Regions from separate parts of the Enterobacter sp. HK169 genome, predicted to be linked through region 3. Evidence: predicted binding sites of a transcription regulator. Region 3 holds the regulator's gene; each other region holds the start of a gene.
What was found. Region 3 encodes PurR, which represses purine synthesis genes. Its sites were predicted from a motif close to CANGCAAACGTTTGCNTG; they were not measured.
Positions count from the first base shown of each region.

Region 1: a site for PurR is predicted at 4,808-4,825, ahead of galS (HTH-type transcriptional regulator GalS). Genes of this name have one in related genera too.
Region 2: a site for PurR is predicted at 5,763-5,780, ahead of purT (formate-dependent phosphoribosylglycinamide formyltransferase). Genes of this name have one in related genera too.

Region 1 is NZ_CP017087.1:1,454,435-1,462,231, forward strand. Features, by position in the region: gene mglC (galactose/methyl galactoside ABC transporter permease MglC) at 1-767, opposite strand, end outside; gene mglA (galactose/methyl galactoside ABC transporter ATP-binding protein MglA) at 783-2,303, opposite strand; gene mglB (galactose/glucose ABC transporter substrate-binding protein MglB) at 2,383-3,381, opposite strand; gene galS (HTH-type transcriptional regulator GalS) at 3,677-4,699, opposite strand; gene yeiB (DUF418 domain-containing protein YeiB) at 4,855-6,012, opposite strand; gene folE (GTP cyclohydrolase I FolE) at 6,032-6,700, opposite strand; gene EnteroDNA1_RS06975 (YbfB/YjiJ family MFS transporter) at 6,803-7,797, opposite strand, start outside.
Region 2 is NZ_CP017087.1:1,137,175-1,144,971, reverse strand. Features, by position in the region: gene zwf (glucose-6-phosphate dehydrogenase) at 309-1,784, shown strand; gene edd (phosphogluconate dehydratase) at 2,017-3,828, shown strand; gene kdgA (bifunctional 4-hydroxy-2-oxoglutarate aldolase/2-dehydro-3-deoxy-phosphogluconate aldolase) at 3,868-4,509, shown strand; gene purT (formate-dependent phosphoribosylglycinamide formyltransferase) at 4,551-5,729, opposite strand; gene EnteroDNA1_RS05505 (tellurite resistance TerB family protein) at 5,900-6,547, shown strand; gene ptrB (oligopeptidase B) at 6,633-7,797, shown strand, end outside.
Region 3 is NZ_CP017087.1:300,804-308,600, forward strand. Features, by position in the region: gene mdtK (MdtK family multidrug efflux MATE transporter) at 1-1,150, opposite strand, end outside; gene EnteroDNA1_RS01565 (riboflavin synthase subunit alpha) at 1,376-2,020, shown strand; gene cfa (cyclopropane fatty acyl phospholipid synthase) at 2,052-3,200, opposite strand; gene punC (purine nucleoside transporter PunC) at 3,499-4,698, opposite strand; gene punR (DNA-binding transcriptional activator PunR) at 4,813-5,724, shown strand; gene purR (HTH-type transcriptional repressor PurR) at 5,742-6,767, opposite strand; gene cydH (cytochrome bd-I oxidase subunit CydH) at 7,065-7,154, shown strand; gene EnteroDNA1_RS01595 (MFS transporter) at 7,319-7,797, shown strand, end outside.

The sequences.
Region 1 (7,797 bases), 1.2 Mb from region 3:
GCAGAGCCGATACGGCCCGCTTCCAGCATCCCGCCGAAGGCGTAGAACACGCCGGACAGGGCATAAATGATGAGAAGGTTCAGGGCAACGTTCACGCCGGAGACTTTCGCCGCTTCCGGGTTACCGCCGATAGCGAAGATGTTTTTACCAAAGCGCGTTTTGTTCCACAGGATCCAGACGAAGGCCACCGCAATCAGCGCATAGAAGGTGATATACGACAGGCGGAAGCTGCCCAGCGCGATGAACCCTTGCGTAAAGGTCGAGAAGCCGCTGTCAAAACCCGAGATGGGGGAAGCACCGACAAAGTCGTAGTACAGGGAGTTGATACCGTAAACGATGATCATCGTACCCAGCGTGGTGATAAACGGCGTCACGTTCAGGTAGGCGATAATGATACCGTTGATCAGACCAATCACCGCACCGATGGCGCAGACAATCAGGATCACCACGAAAATCGGCATGGTGGCCATTTCCGGGAAGACCTTGTTGGCGTTTTCCATCGACTGCAGCAGGGTTGCCGCGATAACCGCCGCCAGACCCACCTGGCGACCGGCAGAAAGGTCCGTCCCCTGGGTTACGATCAGGCCCGCCACGCCCAGCGCAATAATAATACGCACGGAGGACTGGGTCAGAATGTTACTCAGGTTCAGCAGGCTTAAGAACGTAGGGTCCTGGAAAATGATGATAGCCAGCAGTACTAAAAGAACAACGTAAATACCGCCTTCTTTCAGGTAAGTGAGAAAACTTTTTTTATTTAACGCACTCATGAGGAGCCCCTGATCTTAAAGGTGCAAAGACGCAAGACGCAAAATTTCGTTTTGCGTTGTCGTTTTGGTGTCAACAATACCGGCAACGAGACCATTGCTCATAACCAGAATACGATCCGTGATCCCTAACAATTCCGGCATTTCGGAAGAAATAATAATGATCCCTTTATTCTTTTTCGCCAGCTCGGCAATCAGCTGATAAATTTCAAACTTCGCGCCGACGTCAATACCGCGGGTCGGTTCATCCAGCATCAGAATTTCTGGCTGGGTTAATAACCAACGTCCAATAATGACTTTCTGCTGGTTACCGCCTGACAGCGAACCAATTTGGGTGCGGTGTCCCGGCGTTTTCACGCGCATGGAGTCAATAACCCATTGGGTATCGCTCTTCATGCGGGAGTTATCCAGCAGCCCGACTTTGTTTTTGTAATTGCGAATGTTAGAAATTAACGAGTTAAAGTTAATATCCAGATAGGCATAAATACCGGTTGAACGACGCTCTTCCGTCACCAGCGCAAAACCATTATTAATGGCTTCGTTGGCGTTGTGGTTGTTAATTTTCTTACCGTGCAGCGTAATAGTGCCTTCGGCTTTCTCACGGATACCGAACAGGGTTTCCACGATATCGGTACGTTTTGCCCCGACCAGACCGGCAATCCCCAGGATTTCGCCCTTGTGCAGGTCGAAGGAGACATCGCGAATAGACGGCTGGCGTAACGAGGTCAGATTACGTACTTCCAGGATCACTTCGCCCGGCTTGTTTTCTTTGTCCGGGAAGCGCTGGTTAAGGGAACGGCCGACCATCATGGCGATGATCTTGTCCATGTCCAGCCCTTCCAGCGGCTGCGTGGCAATCCACTGACCGTCGCGCAGGATGGTAATCTCATCGCACAGCTGGAAGATCTCTTCCATTTTGTGGGAGATATACACAATGCCGCAGCCGCGATCTTTTAGCTTACGAATAATGGTAAAAAGGTGATTAACCTCTTTTTCCGTTAATGACGATGTCGGTTCGTCCATGATGACGATTTTCGCATCATAGGAGAACGCTTTGGCGATTTCGATCATCTGCATCTGGGAGACGGATAATGTTCCCACGCGGGCGCGCGGGTCGATATCAATATCCAGCTCATCAAAAATCGCTTTGGTGTCGCGATACATTTTGTCCTGATCGACAAAGACACCCTTGGTTGGATAACGCCCCAACCACATGTTATCCATGACTGAACGCTGCAGCACCAGGTTTAATTCCTGGTGAACCATCGAGATACCGTTTTCCAGTGCTTCTTTCGCTGAATGGAAATCGATCTCTTTCCCCTGAAAAAGAATGCTGCCAGAATCTTTTTGATAGATCCCAAAAAGACATTTTAATAATGTTGATTTACCCGCACCGTTCTCCCCCATCAGGGCATGAATAGAGTGAGGACGAACTTTTAAATTAACATTATCGAGTGCCTTAACGCCGGGAAATGACTTGTTGATACCGCTCATTTCCAACAGGTATTCACCGGATGACTGAGTATTTGTGCTGACCATAATTATACCTTGTTGGCCTCGCATATCGCGTTATAAAAGGGCGCAACGAATTGCGCCCAGTGGAGACAGTACCGCTAACTTATTTACCGATAAACTCAGCCAGGTTGGACTGGTCTACGCCCACGTAAGGTACGCGAACGATTTTGTTTTCAATTTTCCAGCTGGTGCCATCAGCCGCGCCTTTGCCATCGGCCAGGTTTTTCGCCAGATCGAAGGTGGCTTTCGCCTGGTTGTTGGCATCGTTCAGAACGGTACCGGCCATCGCACCGGATTTAACCAGCGCCAGCGCTTCTGGCAGCGCATCCACGCCGAACACAGGAATGGAGGATTTGTTGTGCGCTTTCAGCGCTTCTACCGCACCCATTGCCATCGCATCGTTGTTGGCGATAACCACTTCGATTTTGTTCGCGTTAGGGCCGGACAGCCACGCGTCCATCTTATCTTTCGCCTGAGCGGTATCCCACATCGCGGTATCTAACGCCAGCTGCTGGGTTTTCAGACCCTTGTCGTTCAGCTCTTTGATAACGTAGGTGGTACGGGCTTCAGCATCCGGGTGGCCGGGTTCGCCTTTCAGCAGCACGAACTGAATCTGACCGTCTTTGTTCAGGTCCCAGTTCGGGTTCGCCGCCCAGTGTTTCGCGATCAGATCGCCCTGAATAATACCGGACTCTTTGGAGTCGGTACCGACGTAATACGCTTTGTCGTAGCTATCCAGCGCTTTACGGGAAGGTTCTTTGTTGAAGAAGACGATTGGCACGTTCTGGCCGCGCGCTTTTTCAATAACCGTGCCTGCTGCAGCCGGGTCAACCAGGTTGATGGCCAGGGCTTTCACGCCTTTCGCCAGCAGAACGTCGATCTGGTCGTTCTGTTTGGACTGGTCGTTCTGGGAGTCGTTCATCAGCAGCTGAACGTCTGGCGCTGCTTTCGCATCTTTCTCAATCGCTTTACGTACAACAGACATGAAGTTGTCGTCGTATTTATAGATGGTCACACCAATACGGGTATCCGCAGCGTGCGCTGCTGCACCAAAAAGCATGCTTGCCATTACGGCAGACAGGGTCAACACCTTCTTATTCATGGTATCTCCGGTTTTTTTTATGCAGGGTAGTTCTTGTGAATAACGATCGGCGGGCAGGTGTTAATAAAACGTTACTGACAGCCGAAGTTCACTTATAAAATTTCTTTCTTCCGTGTTCGGTAACGCTCCAGAAATGCGTTTTATTCGTTGTTTGCGGCACATTGGCTATAGTGAAAGTGAATAATCACCGTTACATAGCTTTTCAGCCCCTAAAACGCTGACATCATAGTCAGCGCCTTGTTAAGATACTGTGAATTTACTCACAGATTGAAAACGGTTACATCACCTGATGTAATCAGTTAGTGATCGGAACCACAATTTGTCGGGCCGCGACGGAGTGCCGACGCACTAAAGTCGGCATGAAACAGTGTGTTGCGCCCGGATCCAGCAGCCCTGCCGCCCCCTGTAACGCCAGCTCAGTCGCCAGTTTCGCCATAGAAGCAATGGGGTAACGCACCGTTGTCAGCTGCGGGTCGGTGTAACGGGCAATCGGAATATCATCAAAACCAATGAGTGATAAATGCTGTGGCACCGCAATGCCGTTATCTTTCAGCGCCGTCAGGGCCCCTGCCGCCATGCTGTCGTTATAGGCAAACACTGCAGTAAGCTGCAGGTTGCGGCCCAGCAGCTCGACCATTGCCGCCTCACCGCCCTGCATGTCCGGTGTACCTGTGCCTGTCCAGCTTTCTGACGGCGTAATGCCGTGCTCTTTCAGGGCGTTTTGCCACCCCTCGCGCCGCAGGTCGTCATCTTCAATATGATGGCTGGAGGCCAGATAGCCGATCCGCTGATGCCCGTTGTTGATGAGCATTTTCGTCGCCATCATGGCGCCGCTGACGTTATCCAGCCCGACGCAGCGATGGGCATAGCCGGGGACGATGCGGTTGATCAACACCATGCCCGGGATCTGATCCATAAAGCCGGTTAGCTCTTCATCGCTCAAGGCTTTTGAATGGACAATCAAGGCGTTACAGCGCTGGCGGATCAGCACTTCGATGGCATGGCGTTCCTTTTCCGCCTCATGATAGCTATTGCCGATCAGGACATATTTCTGATGCTGCTGGGCGACCACGTCGACCGCTTTGACCAGCGCGCCGAAAAAGGCATCCGATACATCCATCACCACCACGCCGATGGTGTCGCTGACCTGCGTCGCAAGCGCCTGGGCATTGGCATTTGGCCGGTACCCGAGCTGGGTCACGGCTTTCATTACGGTTTCACGGGTTTCAGGGCTGACCAGCGCGCTATTGTTCAGCACGCGTGAGACGGTAGCCACAGAAACGCCCGCCTGACGGGCGACGTCACGAATGGTGATCATATTCACCATCCTTCAAAGGATTGCAGCAACTCACAGACACCCCCTGTGTTTAGCAAGGTGGCTATTTTGGCAGCGAGAGAAAGGGGACTACGTGAAGAAGCTCACACTCATGAAAACGCTTACATCCGTTTTGTTAATGATTGTGATCCAGATCGTTATCTGGATGTGTTCCTCAATGATACCCCTGAAGCATGTGCGGTTAACTGACGCCACACCCACTCCAGCGGTCCCTGGCGGAAATAGCGTAGCCAGAGAACAGAAAACGCCAGGTTAATCACCCAGACCGGAATAACAAACGCCAGCAGCGTGAGGCGGTCGAATTTCATAAACAGGCCAAAGCGATAGAAAAGCGTGGTGCATATCAGCGTTTGTAGCAGGTAATTGCTCAACGCCATGCGGCCCACGCAGGCGATAGCGCTGACGATCCACAGGCGGGAAAGCGTTGGCCAGTAGCCATAGATCAGCGCCGCGTATCCGATGGTCTGGAACGGCGCGCTCAGTTCGCGCGGCACCTGGAGCAGGAACGCGCACCAGCGGTAATCCCAGTGGATGTGCCACTGCGTGATTATCGCCGGGAGGTTAATCAGCACGCCGATCAGCACCAGCCCGACACCCGTTCGCCGATAGTGACGCAGGCTGAACTCCCCTTTCAGCCAGCCGGTGCGCATCAGTGACGCCCCCATCAGCATCATGCCCGCCAGCTGCCAGCCGTATTGCGCGCCCAGCGCAAGGAGGTTATCCCCCAGCATATCCGCGCGGTTGCTTATCGCTTCCGTACCGCCCTTCAGCTTCCAGTACTGTTCGTACTGCAGGTTAGCGGCATCCGGTATCCAGGAACGGTTCGTCGCCTCGCCGGAGATCATCCCCAGCAGCAGCAGGACCCCAAGCCCCATGACATAGAGCATCACGCCGGTGTTAAACAGGCTTTTTACGCTGTGCGCATCGCGAATCAGACGCCAGCAGATCAGCCCGACTAGTCCATACGCGAGAAGAATATCGCCGTCCCAAAAGAACAGCCCGTGGATAAAGCCGAGGAGAACCAGCAGCGTCAGGCGCGACTGGATCCAGCGCGTACCGCGTTTGAGGAGGAGTTGCAGACCTGCACCAAACAGCAGGGCAAACAGCGTGAGGAATTTAACCTGCGCGAAGAGATCGAGGACAGCCCAGGTCCAGGCATCACTGCGCGTGATGTCGCCATACCAGGCAGGATTGAGATAAGCCGCCTTCGGCAGGCCGAAGGCGCTGATATTAAGCAGCAGGATACCGAGAATGGCGACGCCGCGAACAAAATCGAGCGTGACGTTTCGCTCCATGGTTCCTGCCCTGTAAGACTTAGTTGTGGTGACGTACGGCGCGCAGGAACTCCTGGCGGGTATTCTGGCTCGATTTAAACAGGCCGCCCAGCGACGTGGTGGTCGTTGCACTGGTCGCATCACGCACGCCGCGCGCCTTCACGCAGTAGTGAACCGCGTCGATAGAGACGGCCACGTTATTGGTGCCCAGCAGCGTTTGCAGCGCGGTCAGGATCTGCTGCGTCAGACGCTCCTGCACCTGCGGACGCTGAGCAAAGAACTGCACGATGCGGTTGATTTTCGACAGGCCAATCACCGTATCTTTTGGGATATACGCCACGGTCGCTTTACCGTCGATGGTCACGAAGTGGTGTTCGCAGGTGCTGGTCAGCGTGATATCGCGTACCGTCACCATCTCGTCCACTTTCATCTTGTTTTCAATGACGGTGATTTTCGGGAAGTTGGCGTAATCCAGCCCGGAGAAAATTTCGTCGACGTACATTTTCGCGATGCGGTGCGGCGTCTCCATCAGACTGTCGTCACTCAGATCGAGATTCAGCAGCTCCATGATCTCGGTCATATGACCGGCAATCAGACGCTTGCGGGTTTCATTGTCCAAATCCTGTACGGGCGGACGCAGTGGCGTTTCAAGACCGCGCGCAACCAGGGCTTCGTGGACCAGGGCAGCTTCTTTACTGAGTGATGACATTTTGTTCTCCTGCAGGTGTGGCGTCTTTTGCCCTCGTTGTGGCAAAAGTATGCGCTCATTGTGCGTGAGGCGGCGCACATAATCCAGTATTCACGACGATAATTATTGCAATTGCTGTTGCCTTTCAGCGTGACGATTCCAGACCAGCGCTCCGCCGACGAACAGCGCAACGCCCGCCAGACCCAGCGCGGGCTCCAGCCGGTGGGTAAGCCAGGTTGATAACGCCGAGGTCATCGGGCCAATCAATTGACCAATCGCATACCCGGTGGTGAGCAGGCCTGCCATATAACGCGTATGGTTTGGCGCCAGCTCGCGGCCGTATAAAAGAGAGAGCTGCACGGCACACAAAAAACCGCCGCCCACCAGCAGCCCGCCCGTCAGCAAACCGCCAATCCCCGGCAGCAGCCAGGCCGCCAGCACGCCAGCCCCCTGTAACCACAGCACGATAGCCAGCCTGCGGTTCGCCGTTGAGGTGTGGCGTAAAAGAATACTGAGCGCAATGCCCACCACGGCGGCGATACCAAAAAACGGCCAGACAAACTGGGCGAACAGGCTGCCGGGAAAACGCACCGCCGCCATTTGCGACAGGAATGTCGCCGGGAGGATATAGCCAAACCCGGCCAGGCTGTAGCTCCAGACCAGGCGCTTTAAATCCGCCGTCAGCACCAGCGGCTCCGGCGCGGTGCCGGGGCGATGGAGCTGCCCGGATCGCGGCAGGTAGCGCGCCACCAGCGCAATCAGCACCAGCGCCAGCACGCCGTAGATTTGCCATGCCGCCCCGGCCGAAAGGGATTTCGCCTGGATATAGACGGCGAGCAGCCCGCTCAGGGCAATGCCCGCCCCAGGCCCGGCAAACACGGCGGCGCTCAGGCCCGGTTTACCCAGCTGCCCCAGCCGTTCGTTGGTCCAGGCGGCAATGAGTACCATCGACCAGCCGCTCATGCAGCCAATCACGAAGCGCAGCAGGCCGTGCACGACGGCGTTATCCGCCGCCGCGGAGAGCAGCGTCAGCGCAACCGCGCCGGTGATGCCAAGCCAGAGGCGCGTTTCCACAAAGCGGTGCGCGCGCATGGCATCCCATGCGCCCACCAGATAGC
Region 2 (7,797 bases), 840 kb from region 3:
CGTGATTCGATTTAACCGATATTACCCTTGTGGCTTCCATTAAGGGTAACAATCGACAAGATAATGTTGTTGTTTTTTTTCATTACTTGATCGGTGTCGGGTTTTGCTGTGACCCCGTTGCGCAAAGAAACGACGGTTGTTGCGTCATTGCGCCGTCGTAATCCTCCAAAGGGGGAAAAATCGCGTTATCGCACGCGACGATAAGCGCTAATGGTTTCGGGAATGACGTAAAAGCAGTACAGTGCATTGTAATAAAATTACAACGATACCTGGCAGAAGTACCAGGTGATCCAACTGAGGAGAATGACATGGCGGTAACGCAAACAGCCCAGGCATGTGACCTGGTCATTTTCGGCGCGAAAGGCGACCTTGCACGCCGAAAATTGCTGCCTTCCCTGTATCAACTGGAGAAAGCGGGCCAAATTCATCCGGATACCCGTATCCTGGGTGTCGGGCGCGCCGACTGGGATAAGGACGCTTATACCAAAGTCGTCCGCGAGGCGCTCGAAACTTTCATGAAGGAAAAAATTGATGAAAGTTTGTGGGATACCCTGAGTGGACGCCTCGATTTCTGCAACCTGGACGTCAACGACGTCAGCGCGTTTACCCGCTTAGGCGCGATGCTGGATCAGAAAAACCGTGTCACCATTAACTATTTCGCCATGCCGCCAAGCACCTTCGGCGCCATCTGCAAAGGTCTGGGTGAAGCCAAACTGAACGCCAAACCGGCGCGCGTCGTGATGGAAAAGCCGCTGGGTACGTCGCTGGCAACCTCGCGTGAAATCAACGACCAGGTGGGCGAGTTCTTTGAAGAGTGCCAGGTCTACCGTATCGACCACTATCTCGGTAAAGAGACGGTACTGAACCTGCTGGCGCTGCGTTTCGCTAACTCCCTGTTTGTGAATAACTGGGACAACCGCACTATCGACCACGTGGAAATCACCGTGGCGGAAGAGGTGGGGATTGAAGGTCGCTGGGGCTACTTTGACCAGGCCGGTCAGATGCGCGACATGATCCAGAACCACCTGCTGCAAATTCTGTGCATGATTGCCATGTCTCCACCGTCTGACCTGACGGCTGACAGCATCCGTGACGCAAAAGTGAAAGTGCTGAAGTCATTGCGCCGCATCGATCGCTCCAACGTGCGTGAGAAGACCGTCCGCGGCCAGTACACCGCCGGGTTTGCGCAAGGCAAAAAAGTGCCGGGCTACCTGGAAGAAGAGGGCGCGAACAAGTCCAGCAACACCGAGACGTTCGTGGCGATCCGCGTGGATATCGACGACTGGCGCTGGGCGGGCGTTCCGTTCTACCTGCGCACCGGTAAACGTCTGCCGGCCAAATGTTCCGAAGTGGTTGTTTACTTCAAAAACCCGGAACTGAACCTGTTCAAAGAGTCCTGGCAGGAACTGCCGCAGAACAAGCTGACCATTCGACTGCAGCCGGACGAAGGGGTGGATATCCAGATCCTGAACAAAGTGCCGGGGCTGGATCATAAACACAACCTGCAGACCACCAAGCTGGATCTGAGCTACTCCGAAACCTTTAATCAGACGCACCTGGCCGATGCTTACGAGCGTCTGCTGCTGGAAACCATGCGCGGTATCCAGGCGCTGTTCGTGCGTCGCGACGAAGTGGAAGAGGCGTGGAAATGGGTCGACTCCATCACCGAAGCCTGGGCTGCCGATCAGGATGCGCCAAAACCGTATCAGGCGGGTACCTGGGGACCTGTCGCGTCGGTGGCAATGATCACCCGCGATGGCCGCTCCTGGAACGAGTTTGAGTAAGATAATCCTCTAGCTCGAAAGTGTTATTTTACCGGTAACATGATCTAACACAGCTAGTGGCACAATTTTCAACTTTTAAGCTCCGCGTGGATTCACCCGCGGAGCTTTTTTTATTACACTGCCGGAAGTGATTTTGCCCCTGAGCTCCGGACAGCAAGCGTTTCAGCGTTGTTAACAACTGCCAGCGACTTTGTAAACTCCCGAGCCGGACAGATAATTAAGAGGAGCTTTTATGAATCCGACATTGTTACGCGTAACACAACGCATTATCGAGCGCTCGAAAGAGACCCGTTCGGCCTACCTCGCCCGGATTGAACAGGCAAAGAGCAGCACCGTCCACCGATCACAGCTGGCCTGCGGGAACCTGGCGCACGGCTTCGCCGCCTGCCAGCCTGATGATAAAGCGTCGCTGAAAAGCATGTTGCGTAACAATATCGCCATCATTACCTCCTATAACGATATGCTTTCCGCACACCAGCCGTATGAGGTCTATCCCGCTATCATCCGCAACGCGCTGCACAGCGTAAATGCGGTGGGCCAGGTGGCGGGCGGCGTACCTGCCATGTGCGACGGCGTGACGCAGGGGCAGGACGGCATGGAGCTGTCCCTGCTGAGCCGCGAAGTGATTGCCATGTCTGCCGCGGTGGGGCTGTCACACAATATGTTCGATGGCGCGCTGTACCTCGGCGTGTGCGACAAGATTGTCCCGGGCCTGGTGATGGCGGCGCTGTCGTTTGGGCATCTGCCTGCGATCTTCGTCCCGTCCGGCCCAATGGCGAGCGGTCTGCCGAACAAAGAAAAAGTGCGTATCCGCCAGCTGTACGCGGAAGGGAAAGCAGACCGTCAGGCGCTGCTGGAGGCGGAAGCCGCGTCCTATCATGCGCCGGGAACCTGTACGTTCTACGGTACGGCTAACACTAACCAGATGGTCGTGGAATTTATGGGAATGCAGCTTCCGGGCTCGTCCTTTATCCAGCCAGATGCGCCGCTGCGCAAGGCGCTGACCGAGGCCGCGGCCCGTCAGGTCACGCGTCTGACCGGCAACGGCAACGAATGGATGCCGATGGGCAAAATGGTCGACGAAAAAGTCATCGTCAACGGGATTGTCGCGCTGCTGGCAACCGGGGGCTCAACCAACCACACCATGCACCTGGTGGCCATGGCGCGTGCGGCGGGCATTCTGATTAACTGGGATGACTTCTCCGAGATCTCTTCCGTGGTGCCGCTGATGGCACGGCTGTACCCGAACGGTCCGGCGGATATTAACCACTTCCAGGCCGCAGGCGGTGTACCGCTGCTGATGCGCGAGCTGCTGAAAGGCGGACTGCTGCATGAAGACGTGAATACCGTGGCGGGCTTTGGCCTTCAGCGCTACACCCAGGAGCCGTGGCTGAACAACGGCGAGCTGGACTGGCGTGAAGGGGCGAGCGCGTCCCTTGATGCGCAGGTGATTGCCACGATCGACAAACCGTTCTCTCCTCATGGCGGCACCAAAGTGCTGAGCGGCAACCTCGGTCGTGCGGTAATGAAGACCTCTGCCGTACCGGAAGAGAACCAGGTTATCGAAGCGCCGGCGGTGGTATTTGAAAGCCAGCATGACGTGTTACCTGCCTTTGACGTCGGTCTGCTCGATAAAGACTGCGTGGTGGTGGTGCGTCACCAGGGGCCTAAAGCCAACGGGATGCCAGAATTACATAAACTTATGCCACCACTTGGTGTATTATTGGACCGCCGTTTCAAAATTGCGCTAGTCACCGATGGACGCCTCTCCGGGGCATCCGGTAAAGTGCCTTCAGCCATCCACGTGACGCCGGAAGCCTACGACGGTGGCCTGCTGGCGAAAGTACGCGACGGTGACATGATCCGCGTGAACGGTCAGACGGGCGAGTTAACCCTGCTGGTGGATGAAGCCGAGCTGGCGGCACGTCAGCCTCATATTCCTGACCTGAGCGCATCGCGCGTGGGGACCGGACGCGAAATGTTCAGCGCGCTGCGTGAGAAACTCTCCGGTGCGGAGCAGGGCGCAACCTGTATTACGTTTTAAGACGACTTGATTTTAACGATCTGGCGAGAGAAAACTCTGATGAAAAACTGGAAAACAAGTGCAGAAGCAATCCTGACCACTGGCCCTGTCGTGCCGGTTATCGTGGTAAACAAGCTGGAGCACGCTGTACCGATGGCGAAAGCGCTGGTTGCGGGCGGCGTTCGCGTTCTGGAAGTCACCCTGCGCACCGCCTGCGCGATGGACGCTATCCGCGCTATCGCCAAAGAAGTGCCGGACGCCATCATCGGTGCGGGTACCGTTCTCAACGCGCAGCAGCTGGCGGAAGTGACCGAAGCGGGCGCGCAGTTCGCCATCAGCCCTGGCCTGACCGAGCCGCTGCTGAAAGCCGCCACGGAAGGTACTATTCCGCTGATCCCTGGCATCAGCACCGTCTCTGAACTGATGCTGGGCATGGACTACGGTCTGAAAGAGTTCAAATTCTTCCCGGCCGAAGCGAACGGCGGCACCAAAGCGCTGCAGGCGATTGCGGGTCCCTTCTCTCAGGTACGCTTCTGCCCGACGGGCGGTATCTCTCCTGCCAACTACCGTGACTACCTGGCGCTGAAAAGCGTGCTGTGCATCGGTGGTTCATGGCTGGTTCCGGCGGATGCGCTGGAAGCGGGCGACTGGGATCGCATTACCAAACTGGCTCGCGAAGCGGTTGAAGGCGCGAAGCAGTAAGCCATTCGCCATATGAAAAACGGGCCTTCTGGCCCGTTTTTTTATCCTGCAACCTTAACGCTCGCAGCAGCCGCTTTCGCTCTTGCCACAGCGTCGTCAACGTTATCTCCGGTGGCTAATGCCACGCCAAGACGGCGAGTTCCGTCGATCTCCGGCTTGCCGAACAGACGTACCTGCAATCCTGCGCCCACTGCCCCGTCGACGTTATCAAACGTGACGTTCTGGCTGGTTAACTGCGGCAGGATCACCGCCGAGGCGGCAGGGCCATACTGACGTACACCGCCGACGGGCAGGCCGAGGAACGCGCGCACGTGCAGGGCGAACTCGGAGAGATCCTGCGAAATCAGCGTGACCATGCCGGTGTCATGCGGGCGAGGGGAGACTTCGCTGAAAATCACCTCATCACCGCACACAAACAGCTCCACGCCGAACAGGCCATAGCCGCCCAGCGCCAGGACGGTTTTACGGGCGATCTCCTGAGCACGCTCCAGCGCCAGGGTGCTCATCTGCTGCGGCTGCCAGGATTCGCGGTAATCGCCATCCTCCTGACGGTGACCAATCGGGTCGCAGAAATGGACGCCGTCAACGGCGCTGACGGTCAGCAGGGTGATTTCGAAATCAAACTTCACGACGCCTTCGACGATCACGCGACCGGCCCCGGCACGGCCGCCCTGCTGGGCATAATCCCACGCGTTATCCAGGGTACCGCTGTCGCGAATAAAGCTCTGTCCTTTTCCGGAGGAGCTCATCACCGGCTTAACGATGCACGGGTAACCAATTTCCTCGACGGCCTGCAGGAACGCGGCCTTATCGCCAGCAAAACGGTAGCTCGAGGTGGGCAATCCCAGCTCTTCCGCCGCCAGGCGACGAATGCCTTCGCGGTTCATGGTCAGCTTTGCGGCTTTCGCACAGGGCACCACGCGCTGGCCTTCCTGCTCCAGGGCGATCAGCGTATCGGTGGCAATGGCCTCAATTTCCGGCACGACAAAATCGGGTTTTTCGCGCGTAATCAGCTCGCGAAGGGCATCGCCATCCAGCATGTTAATCACATAAGAACGATGGGCGACGTGCATGGCGGGTGCGTCGGCGTAACGGTCTACGGCAATGACTTCCACACCTAAACGCTGGCACTCAATGGCGACCTCTTTCCCCAGCTCGCCCGATCCCAACAGCATCACTCGCGTCGCCGCAGGTCGCAGCGCAGTTCCTAAACGAATCATAACAATCCCCCTGAAAAAGTTGCGCGCAGTATAAACGAAAACGTTTGCGTCTGTCTCGTGCACGGCTAAACGAGGGGACAGAAATTTGCGCTTCTTTAGCCCGACCAGACATTTCCTGACGCCTGCTCGCTTACGCTGTGAAACATGTTCACCGTTAAGTGAGGGAAACCATGTCTGGCTGGATAAATCAATTGCAATCCCTGTTAGGGCAGAAAACATCGTCTGGCGAGCGGGACCTCAGCAAACTGCTGGTACCCGGAGCGCTCGGCGGGCTGGCAGGCCTGCTGGTCGCGAATAAATCCTCACGCAAGCTGCTGGCAAAGTATGGTACAGGCGCGTTGCTGGCCGGCGGCGGCGCCATCGCGGGCTCCGTGCTGTGGAATAAATACAAGGACAGAATACGGACCGCGCACAGCGATGAACCGCATTACGGCGAGCACACCTCGCCGCTGGATCTGCGTACCGAACGGCTCATTCTTGCGCTGGTTTTTGCCGCGAAAAGCGACGGGCATATTGACGATAAGGAACGAGCGGCGATCGAGCAGCAGCTGCGCGAAGCCGGCGTTGAAGAGAAGGGAAGAGTGCTGGTGGCGCAGGCGATAGAACAGCCGCTCGAGCCGCAGCGTCTTGCCCAAAGTGTGAAAAATGAGGAAGAGGCGCTGGAGCTCTATTTCCTCAGCTGCGCAGCCATCGATATCGATCATTTTATGGAGCGGAGCTACCTTAACGCCCTGGGCGATGCGTTAAAGATCCCTCAGGACGTGCGCGAGGGCATTGAGCGGGATATCCGGGAGCAAAAACAGGCGTTACAGGGATAGTCGTCGCCGTCGCGACGCTGTTTCGCTTGCATCATGCGTGGGTTTTGCCAACCTTATAGGGTGTAAAACTTAAAAGAATGATGACATGCCACCGAAAGCCCGACGTACTCCTTATGCGATCACCACGCATGGCGATACGCGTATAGACAACTATTACTGGCTGCGGGACGATTCGCGCTCCCGGCCAGAGGTACTCGACTACCTGCACGAGGAAAACGACTATGGCCGCAAGGTCATGTCCAGCCAGCAGACGCTTCAGGACCAGCTCCTGAATGAAATGGTGCAGCGTATTCCCCAGCGCGATATCTCCGCGCCCTGGACCAAAAACGGCTATCGCTATCGCCATATTTACGAGCCCGGCAATGAGTATCCCATCTACCAGCGTCAGTCGGTGTTAAGCGCCGAATGGGATGAGTGGGATATTCTGCTGGATGCCAACCAGCGCGCCGCCCACAGCGAGTTTTATACCCTGGGCGGCATGTCCATTTCCCCTGACAACGCGGTGATGGCGCTGGCGGAGGATTATCTCTCCCGCCGCCAGTACGGCCTGCGGTTTCGCAATCTGGAGACCGGCAACTGGTATCCGGAAATGCTGGAAAACGTCTCCCCGGATTTTGTCTGGGCGAATGATTCCGAGACGGTTTACTACGTCAAAAAGCACGCGTCGACGCTGCTGCCTTACCAGGTGTGGCGACATACCGTGGGAACGGACTCCGCTGACGACGAGCTGGTTTATGAAGAGAAAGACGAAACGTTCTATGTCAGCCTGCATAAAACCTCCTCACGCCACTATGTGATTATCTTCCTTGCCAGCGCGACGACGTCGGAAGTCCTGCTGCTGGATGCCGAACTGCCGGACGCCCAGCCGCTCTGTTTCCTGCCGCGCCGCAAGGATCACGAGTACAGCCTGGACCACTTCCAGCACAGCTTTTATTTGCGCTCCAATCGCGAGGGCAAAAACTTTGGTCTCTATAAAACCAAAGTGCGCGATGAGCGCAAGTGGGAGGTGCTTATCCCCGCGCGGGATCAGGTGATGCTGGAAGGGTTCACCCTCTTTACCGACTGGCTGGTGGTGGAAGAGCGTCAGCGCGGGCTGACCAGTATCCGGCAAATCAACCGAAAAACCCGGGAAGTGGTGGGGATTGCGTTTGATGACCCGGCCTACGTGACGTGGATTGGGTTCAACCCTGAACCCGAATCGTCGCGGTTGCGCTACGGCTACTCCTCCATGACCACGCCGGACACCCTGT
Region 3 (7,797 bases):
TGTCTTTATATCCGCGCAGCACGCCGCTGCCAATCACCTGGATGGAGTCAGAGATCTGGTAAATTGCGGCCAGCAGCATCAGGTGCGATGCCAGCGTGACCACTTCCGGGTTGTCGTTGTAGAGCAGGGCGATCTGCTCCCGCAGTGCAACGGTAAAGAGCGCCGTACAGACAGCCATGCAGACGCCGACGCCCAGCCCGGTCCGGGCGGCCGTTTGCGCATCCAGCGTTGAGCCCTGGCCCAGGCGGAAGCCGACGCGGATCGTCACCGCCGCCGCCAGCGACATCGGCAGGACGAACATCAGGGAGCTGAAGTTCAGCGCAATCTGGTGTCCGGCCACGTTCACAATGCCCAGCGGGGAGACCAGCAGGGCAACCACGGCAAACAGGGTCACTTCAAAGAACAGCGCGAGGGCGATCGGCAACCCTAACTGCACCAGACGCGTCATGATGTTCCAGTCCGGCGTGCTAAATCTTTTCTCGTTGCGAATATCGCGCATGGAACGGGCGCGTTTTACAAAGGCGATCATGGAGAAGAACATCACCCAGTAAACGGCCGCCGTCGCCACGCCGCAGCCGACGCCGCCCAGCTCCGGCATCCCGAAATGACCGTAAATAAACACGTAGTTCACCGGAATGTTGACCAGCAGGCCGATAAAGCCCATCACCATCCCGGGCTTGGTTTTCGCCAGGCCTTCACACTGGTTACGCGCCACCTGGAAAAAGAGGTAGCCGGGCGCACCCCAGAGCAGGGCGCGCAGATAGCCCACGGCTTTATCAGCCAGTGCCGGGTCAATGTTATGCATAGCGCGAATGATGTGGCCCGCGTTCCAGAGCACGACCATGATCAGCACGGAAACAAACCCTGCCAGCCAGAAACCCTGACGAACCTGATGGGCAATGCGCTCGCGACGACCCGAGCCATTGAGCTGAGCGATAACCGGCGTGAGCGCGAGCAGCAGACCGTGGCCGAACAGGATGGCCGGAAGCCAGATTGACGTGCCGATAGCAACGGCCGCCATATCGGTGGCGCTATAGCCACCTGCCATTACCGTATCCACAAATCCCATTGCGGTCTGGGCCACTTGCGCGACGATCACTGGGATAGCCAGTGCCAATAGCTGGCGCGCTTCATTCATGTACTTCTGCACGTGAACACCTTTATTTTGTTGTTATTTGAGAGACTAAAAAAGCCGCCGAAACGGGCAGCAAGAAGAAAATGCAGGGGGGTGCCAGCTATTGTAGCGGGCTTTAGCTATTTATCTAGTGAAAAAATCGCCAGAAAATGCGCTCCGCTGGCAACCTCTTTTTCCAACTGTTATTGTGGTGGGATTAAACGGTGTCACCACCGTCCGGAAAAAACAGGAGTTGTAAGCATGTTTACTGGTATTGTGCAGGGCACCGCCAAAGTGGTGTCCATTGATGAAAAACCTAATTTCCGTACTCATGTTGTTGAGCTGCCGGAATATATGCTTGAGGGCATTGAAACAGGCGCGTCGATTGCTCATAACGGCTGCTGCCTGACCGTTACCGAAATTAACGGCAACCAGATTAGCTTTGATTTAATGAAAGAGACGCTGCGCATCACCAACCTTGGCGAGCTGGCGGTGGGAGATACCGTTAACGTTGAGCGGGCGGCGAAGTTCAGCGATGAGATTGGCGGTCACCTGATGTCCGGTCACATCATGACCACCGCTGAAGTGGCAAAAATCGTGACCTCGGAAAATAACCGTCAAATCTGGTTTAAAATGCAGGATCCTTCATTAATGAAATACATCCTCTATAAAGGATTTATTGGCATTGACGGGATTAGCCTGACGGTGGGTGAAGTAACGCCAACGCGTTTTTGCGTGCATTTAATTCCTGAAACGCTGCAGCGCACCACGCTGGGCGCCAAAAAACTGGGGCATCGCGTGAATATTGAAATCGATCCGCAAACCCAGGCGGTGGTGGATACGGTTGAGCGCGTGCTGGCAGCAAAAGAAGCGGCAATAATAAAGACCACCGCAGAAGAAGAATAAAAAATAACCCCGGGCATCCGGGGTTATTTTTTTAGCGTGCGACACGTAATCCGTGTTCAATCCCACGGCTGAATACCACCTGCCAGAGCTGAATATCCCGTGCGCGAAACGCCCCCGCGCAGGCATTCAGATAATAGCTAAACATCCGCCTGAATCGTTCAGAATAGTTGTCCGCAATCTCAGGCCAGGTTTCCTGAAAACGCGCATGCCAGGCCATCAACGTGGTGTCGTAATCCGCGCCAAAGTTGTGCCAGTCTTCCATTACAAAATGGGATTCACTGGCGTTGGCAATCTGGCGGACTGACGGTAAACAGCCATTCGGAAAGATGTATTTGTTGATCCACGGGTCGACGTTATTGTCGGTTCGCTTAGAGCCGATGGTGTGCAGCAGGAAGATGCCGTCCGGTTTCAGATTCCGATCCACCACCTCAAAATAGGTAGCGTAGTTTTTTGGCCCGACGTGCTCGAACATGCCGACGGAAACGATCCGGTCAAACTGTTCGTTCAGATCACGGTAATCCTGCAGCCGGATATCCACATCGAGACCCTGGCAGCGTTCCCGCGCCATTTTTTGCTGTTCCGCTGAAATCGTGACGCCGACGACGCTGACGCCATAGTGCTTCGCCATAAAATACGCCAGCCCGCCCCAGCCGCAGCCGATATCCAGCACGCGCATTCCGGGCTGGAGCTGCAGCTTCTCGCTAATCAGACGCAGCTTGGCCTGCTGGGCCTCTTCAAGCGTCGACGCCTCTTTCCAGTAGGCGCAGGAGTACTGCATGAAAGGGTCCAGCATACGGCTGAACAGGTCGTTGCCAAGATCGTAGTGTTCTTTACCAACGATCCACGCGCGTTTTTTACTTTGCAGATTGAACAGTCGGGCAGAGGCGACGCGCAGGGTGTCTTTCAGATTGCGAGGGAGTTGATTTTCAAGACCGGCACGCAGCACGCTGGCGAAAAAGGTATCCAGACGTTCGCACTCCCACCAGCCGTCCATGTAGCTTTCTCCCAGGCCTAACGATCCCTCTCGCAGCACGCGTTTAAAAAAGTCGGGATGTTTAACCTGAGGATCGGATGGCGATGATCCATTGATAGTGATGCCTGCTCGACCTAACAGTTCACTGACGATCCGGGACCAGTTATCGTCCGGAACGCTGACTTCTTCTATACACGATGAACTCATAGCTTCTCCATCACCCTACTGTGATCAGAACCTTAAAACAGCGTAGACGCTTTTTTTGGTTTGTGAGAAATCTCACGGTAAATACCGCGAGGCTAATATCCGACGTAGAACAGAGGAAGGGAGATAACCCTTGCCGAAATGCCTTCCATGGTAAAACGGGAGCACTCCGGCTCCCGTTAACACTTAATATTTATCGTATTTAATCGAACCAAATTTAGTATAGGCCTCAAAATTTGGTGATTCAATAGAAAATTCTTAGCAACCTAATCACTGAAAATTAACATGATTTCTGGCGCAATCAGGCATGTGACGTTTCAACCTGAGCACTCTTTTCCTGCTCACGCTGCGCGGAGGCCTGCATGCGATAGCCCAACACCGCCATCGCAACGGTCACCAGCATCACGCTGGTAGTGGTCAGGAGCGGCGTGGCAATCAGCGCGGAGACCACCAGGCTTGCCAGGAAGCACAGCCCCAGCTGCAGGGTGTTCTGCAGCGCGGCGGCGCGGCCTGTTGCCTGCGGGAAGGGACGCAGCGCCTGCGCTACAACGATAGGGTAAATCGCCCCGTTCGCAACGGCCATCACGCAGAATGGGATCAAAATTTCGGCCAGACCGGCGCCAGGAATAAAGCCAACGGCCCAGGTCCCGATGACGCTCAGCGCATACAGCACCAGCAGCCACGGCAGCATCTGCTGACCTTCCCACTTTTGCAGCGCCGCGCGACAGCCGTACCCGCCCACCAGGAATGCGATGGTCTGCGGAACATAGCTCAGGCCGATGGCTGCCGGGCTGTAGCCCATATCGTGCAGAATGAACGGCGAGCCGGTGAGCCACGCGAAGAAGCTTGCCGAGCAGGCGGCATAGATCAGGACATTCCCGCGATACGCTTTGGCGCTGAGCAGGGAAGTGAAGGTAATCGGCTTCGCGTCTGCATGCGCTTCTTTTTTATGCGCGGGCTTAAGGGCGAACGCCGGCAGCATCAGGACCAGGGTAATGGCAAACAGCGTGGCGAAAATGGCCTGCCAGTCGAAATGAGCGAGGATCCAGCTGCCCAGCAGTGGGGCGAGGGCAGGTGAGAGACCTACCAGCGGCATAATGGTGGCGAAAATACGGTTTGTGCGGTTAGCCGGATAGTAGTCGGTGACCAGCGCCTGCCAGGTCACGGCCGCGGCACAGACGCCCACGGCCTGAATAAAACGCAGCACCAGCAGCCAGCTGGCATCGCGTACCCATAGCATCCCCAGGCAGCCCACGGCAAAAATGGCCAGGCCCAGCAACAGCACCGGCTTACGACCAAAGCGATCCGAGAGCGGTCCCCAGAGCAGCTGTGCGAAGGCAAAGCCGGCGAGGAATAAGCTCAGGCTGGCGCTGATGGCGGCAGCCGGCGTTTGTAAATCTTCCTGCATGGCGGCAAACGCCGGCAGGTACATATCGGTGGCCAAAAAGCCCAGCACGCTTAAGCCGCCGAGCCAGACTAAAAAACCGTTCCTGGGTTGCATTATTTTATTCTCCTGAGGAGGCAGGTATACATTGGCGCTGAGTGTAGGGAGTGCAAAGCTGCTTGTGAAACGCTAATATTTGGCTGGTGCATTCAAAAAATTTGCAGGCAGAAAATGTGGTCAGATTATTCTCTTGAAGTGGTCGATGCTGTTGCGCGTAACGGCAGCTTCAGCGGTGCGGCGCAGGAGCTGCACCGCGTCCCTTCGGCAATAAGCTACACGGTGCGCCAGCTGGAGGAGTGGCTGGCGGTTCCGCTGTTTGAACGGCGGCATCGTGATGTGGAATTAACGCCCGCAGGCGCGTGGTTTTTGAAGGAAGGGCGTTCTGTTATCAAAAAAATGCAGATCACCCGCGAACAGTGTCAGCAGATCGCTAACGGCTGGCGGGGACATCTTTCCATCGCGGTGGATAACATCGTTAAGCCGGAACGCACCCGGCAGATGATCGTCGATTTCTACCGTCATTTCTCTGACGTCGAGCTGCGGGTCTCGCAGGAGGTGTTTAACGGCGTCTGGGATGCACTGGCGGACGGCAGGGCAGAGATGGCGATTGGGGCTACGCAGGCGATCCCGGTCGGGGGACGTTACGCTTTTCGCGACATGGGGATGCTGAGCTGGAAATGCGTGGTGGCAAGCGATCATCCGCTGGCGTCGATGGAAGGGCCGCTCAGCGATGACACGCTGCGCAACTGGCCGTCGCTGGTGCTGGAGGATACGTCCCGTTCATTGCCCAAGCGTATCACCTGGCTTCTGGACAACCAGCGGCGGGTGGTGGCCCCTGACTGGGAATCGTCGGCGACGTGCCTCAGCGCCGGGCTGTGCGTCGCGATGGTGCCCGTTCATTTCGCGCGTCCGCGCATCGATACCGGAGAGTGGGTTGAGCTGACGCTGGAGAATCCGTTCCCGGATGCGGCCTGCTGCCTCACCTGGCAGCAAAATGACGTCTCGCCTGCGATGGCCTGGCTGCTGGATTATCTGGGAGACAGCGAAACGCTGAACCGGGAATGGTTACGGGAGCCAGCATAGCTGGCCCCGTAAAGCGATTAACGACGGTAGTCGCGGAACGGACCGTCCGCAACGGAACGGCGTTCGATAAGACGCGGGTGAACTTCAATAGACTGCGACTCTTCGCGCTTGTTGACGATCCTGTCCATCAGCATATTGAAGGCCGTTTCGCCCAGCGAATCTTTCGGCTGGTGAATGGTGGTCAGCGCCGGGGTGAAGAAACGCGCGTTACGCACGTTGTCATAGCCGATCACGGATATATCCTGCGGTACGCGCAGGCCCAGCTCGTCGGCAGCGCAGAGCGCGCCCATGGCCATGATGTCGCCCCCGCAGAACACGGCGGTCGGACGGTGCGGCTGGGAGACGATCTGCTGCATCGCGCGGTAGCCCGATTCCGGCTCAAAGTCGCCCTGCACAATCCAGTTTTCCGGCACGTTGATCAACGCTTCTTCCATCGCTTTCATAAAACCGGCCAGACGGCCCGCGCCGGTGTTGCGCTCCAGCGGACCGGGGATCACGCCAATCTCGCGGTGGCCGCGTTCGATCAGATAACGACCGGCCATATAGCCGCCTTCAAAGGCGTTATCGATAACGGAATCGGTAAAGTCTGCGCGCGCTTCGCCCCAGTCCATCACCACCATCGGAATATGGCGATACTCTTCCAGCATCGACAGCACGGATTCCGGGTACTCGGAACACATCACCAGCAGGCCATCAACGCGCTTTTGCGCCATCATCGACAGGTAGGCACGCTGTTTTTCAATGCTGTTCCACGCGTTGCCCAGAATCAGGGTATAGCCTTTCTGGAAGCAGTTCTTTTCGACCGCTTCAATGATCTCGGCAAAATAGGCCGCTTCACTGCTGGTCGCCAGCAATCCAATGGACTTGGTGTGATTAACCTTGAGGCTACGCGCAACCGCACTTGGCGAATAGTGCAGCTCTTTGATCGCTGCCCAGACGGCGTTGCGCGTCTCTTCCGCCACAAAGCGGGTTTTGTTAATTACATGTGATACGGTTGTAGTGGAAACGTTTGCGCGTTTTGCTACGTCTTTAATTGTTGCCATTAAATGTCACTCCAGACCATATCCTAAGCTCCTGAAAAACTTGAAGGTAAACGTTTGCCTTCTCTCACCCTTATCTCGCAATCTTGAATTGCGGCACGCCGGGAAAACGACACGGGACGTCAGGAGGGGGTCAATGGCCGGTACGCTAATAAATTTAGCGTGGAATTTTGTCCTATCTTGATGAAAAGGGGAAGAGGTAAAGTGGTTATCAGTATAAATCCAGGAAGATTTTTGACGTAATCTGTGCAAAAATGAGCAAGCTCACTTTTCGTGTGGGGATTAAAAGGAGAAAAATTGATGAGTTCCGATCTTAAGTTTTCGCTGTTCACCACCATTGTTGTGCTGGCTCTGATTGTTGCGGCCGGTCTGACGGCTGCGCTGCACTGATTTTACGCGGAGGGAGAGCCTTCTCCCTCCCAACTCCCCGGATTGTTACTTCTCTGGCAAAAATCTTTTGCCATTTTGTTAACTTCTCATTTTTTGTGATTGATGTCATGCTTTCTGCTTCTTTGTTCTGTGTCACCACATGACACGGCATCCGGAGTTGACGCATGAAAATCAATTTTCCCCTGCTGGCCCTGGCGATTGGCGCTTTTGGGATTGGCACCACTGAATTCTCCCCGATGGGGTTACTGCCTGTTATTGCCCGGGGCGTAGATGTCTCTATCCCTGCGGCAGGGATGTTAATCAGCGCCTACGCTATCGGCGTGATGGTCGGGGCGCCGCTGATGACGCTTCTTCTTTCACACCGCGCGCGCCGCAATGCGCTGATTTTCCTGATGGCGATTTTCACCCTGGGCAACGTGCTTTCGGCCATTTCGCCGGACTACACCACATTGATGCTGTCGCGCATTCTGACCAGCCTTAACCACGGCGCGTTCTTTGGGCTGGGATCGGTTGTGGCTGCCAGCGTGGTGCCAAAACACAAGCAGGCGAGCGCCGTGGCAACCATGTTTATGGGGCTGACGATTGCCAATATCGGCGGGGTGCCTGCGGCAACCTGGCTGGGAGAAGCGATCGGCTGGCGTAT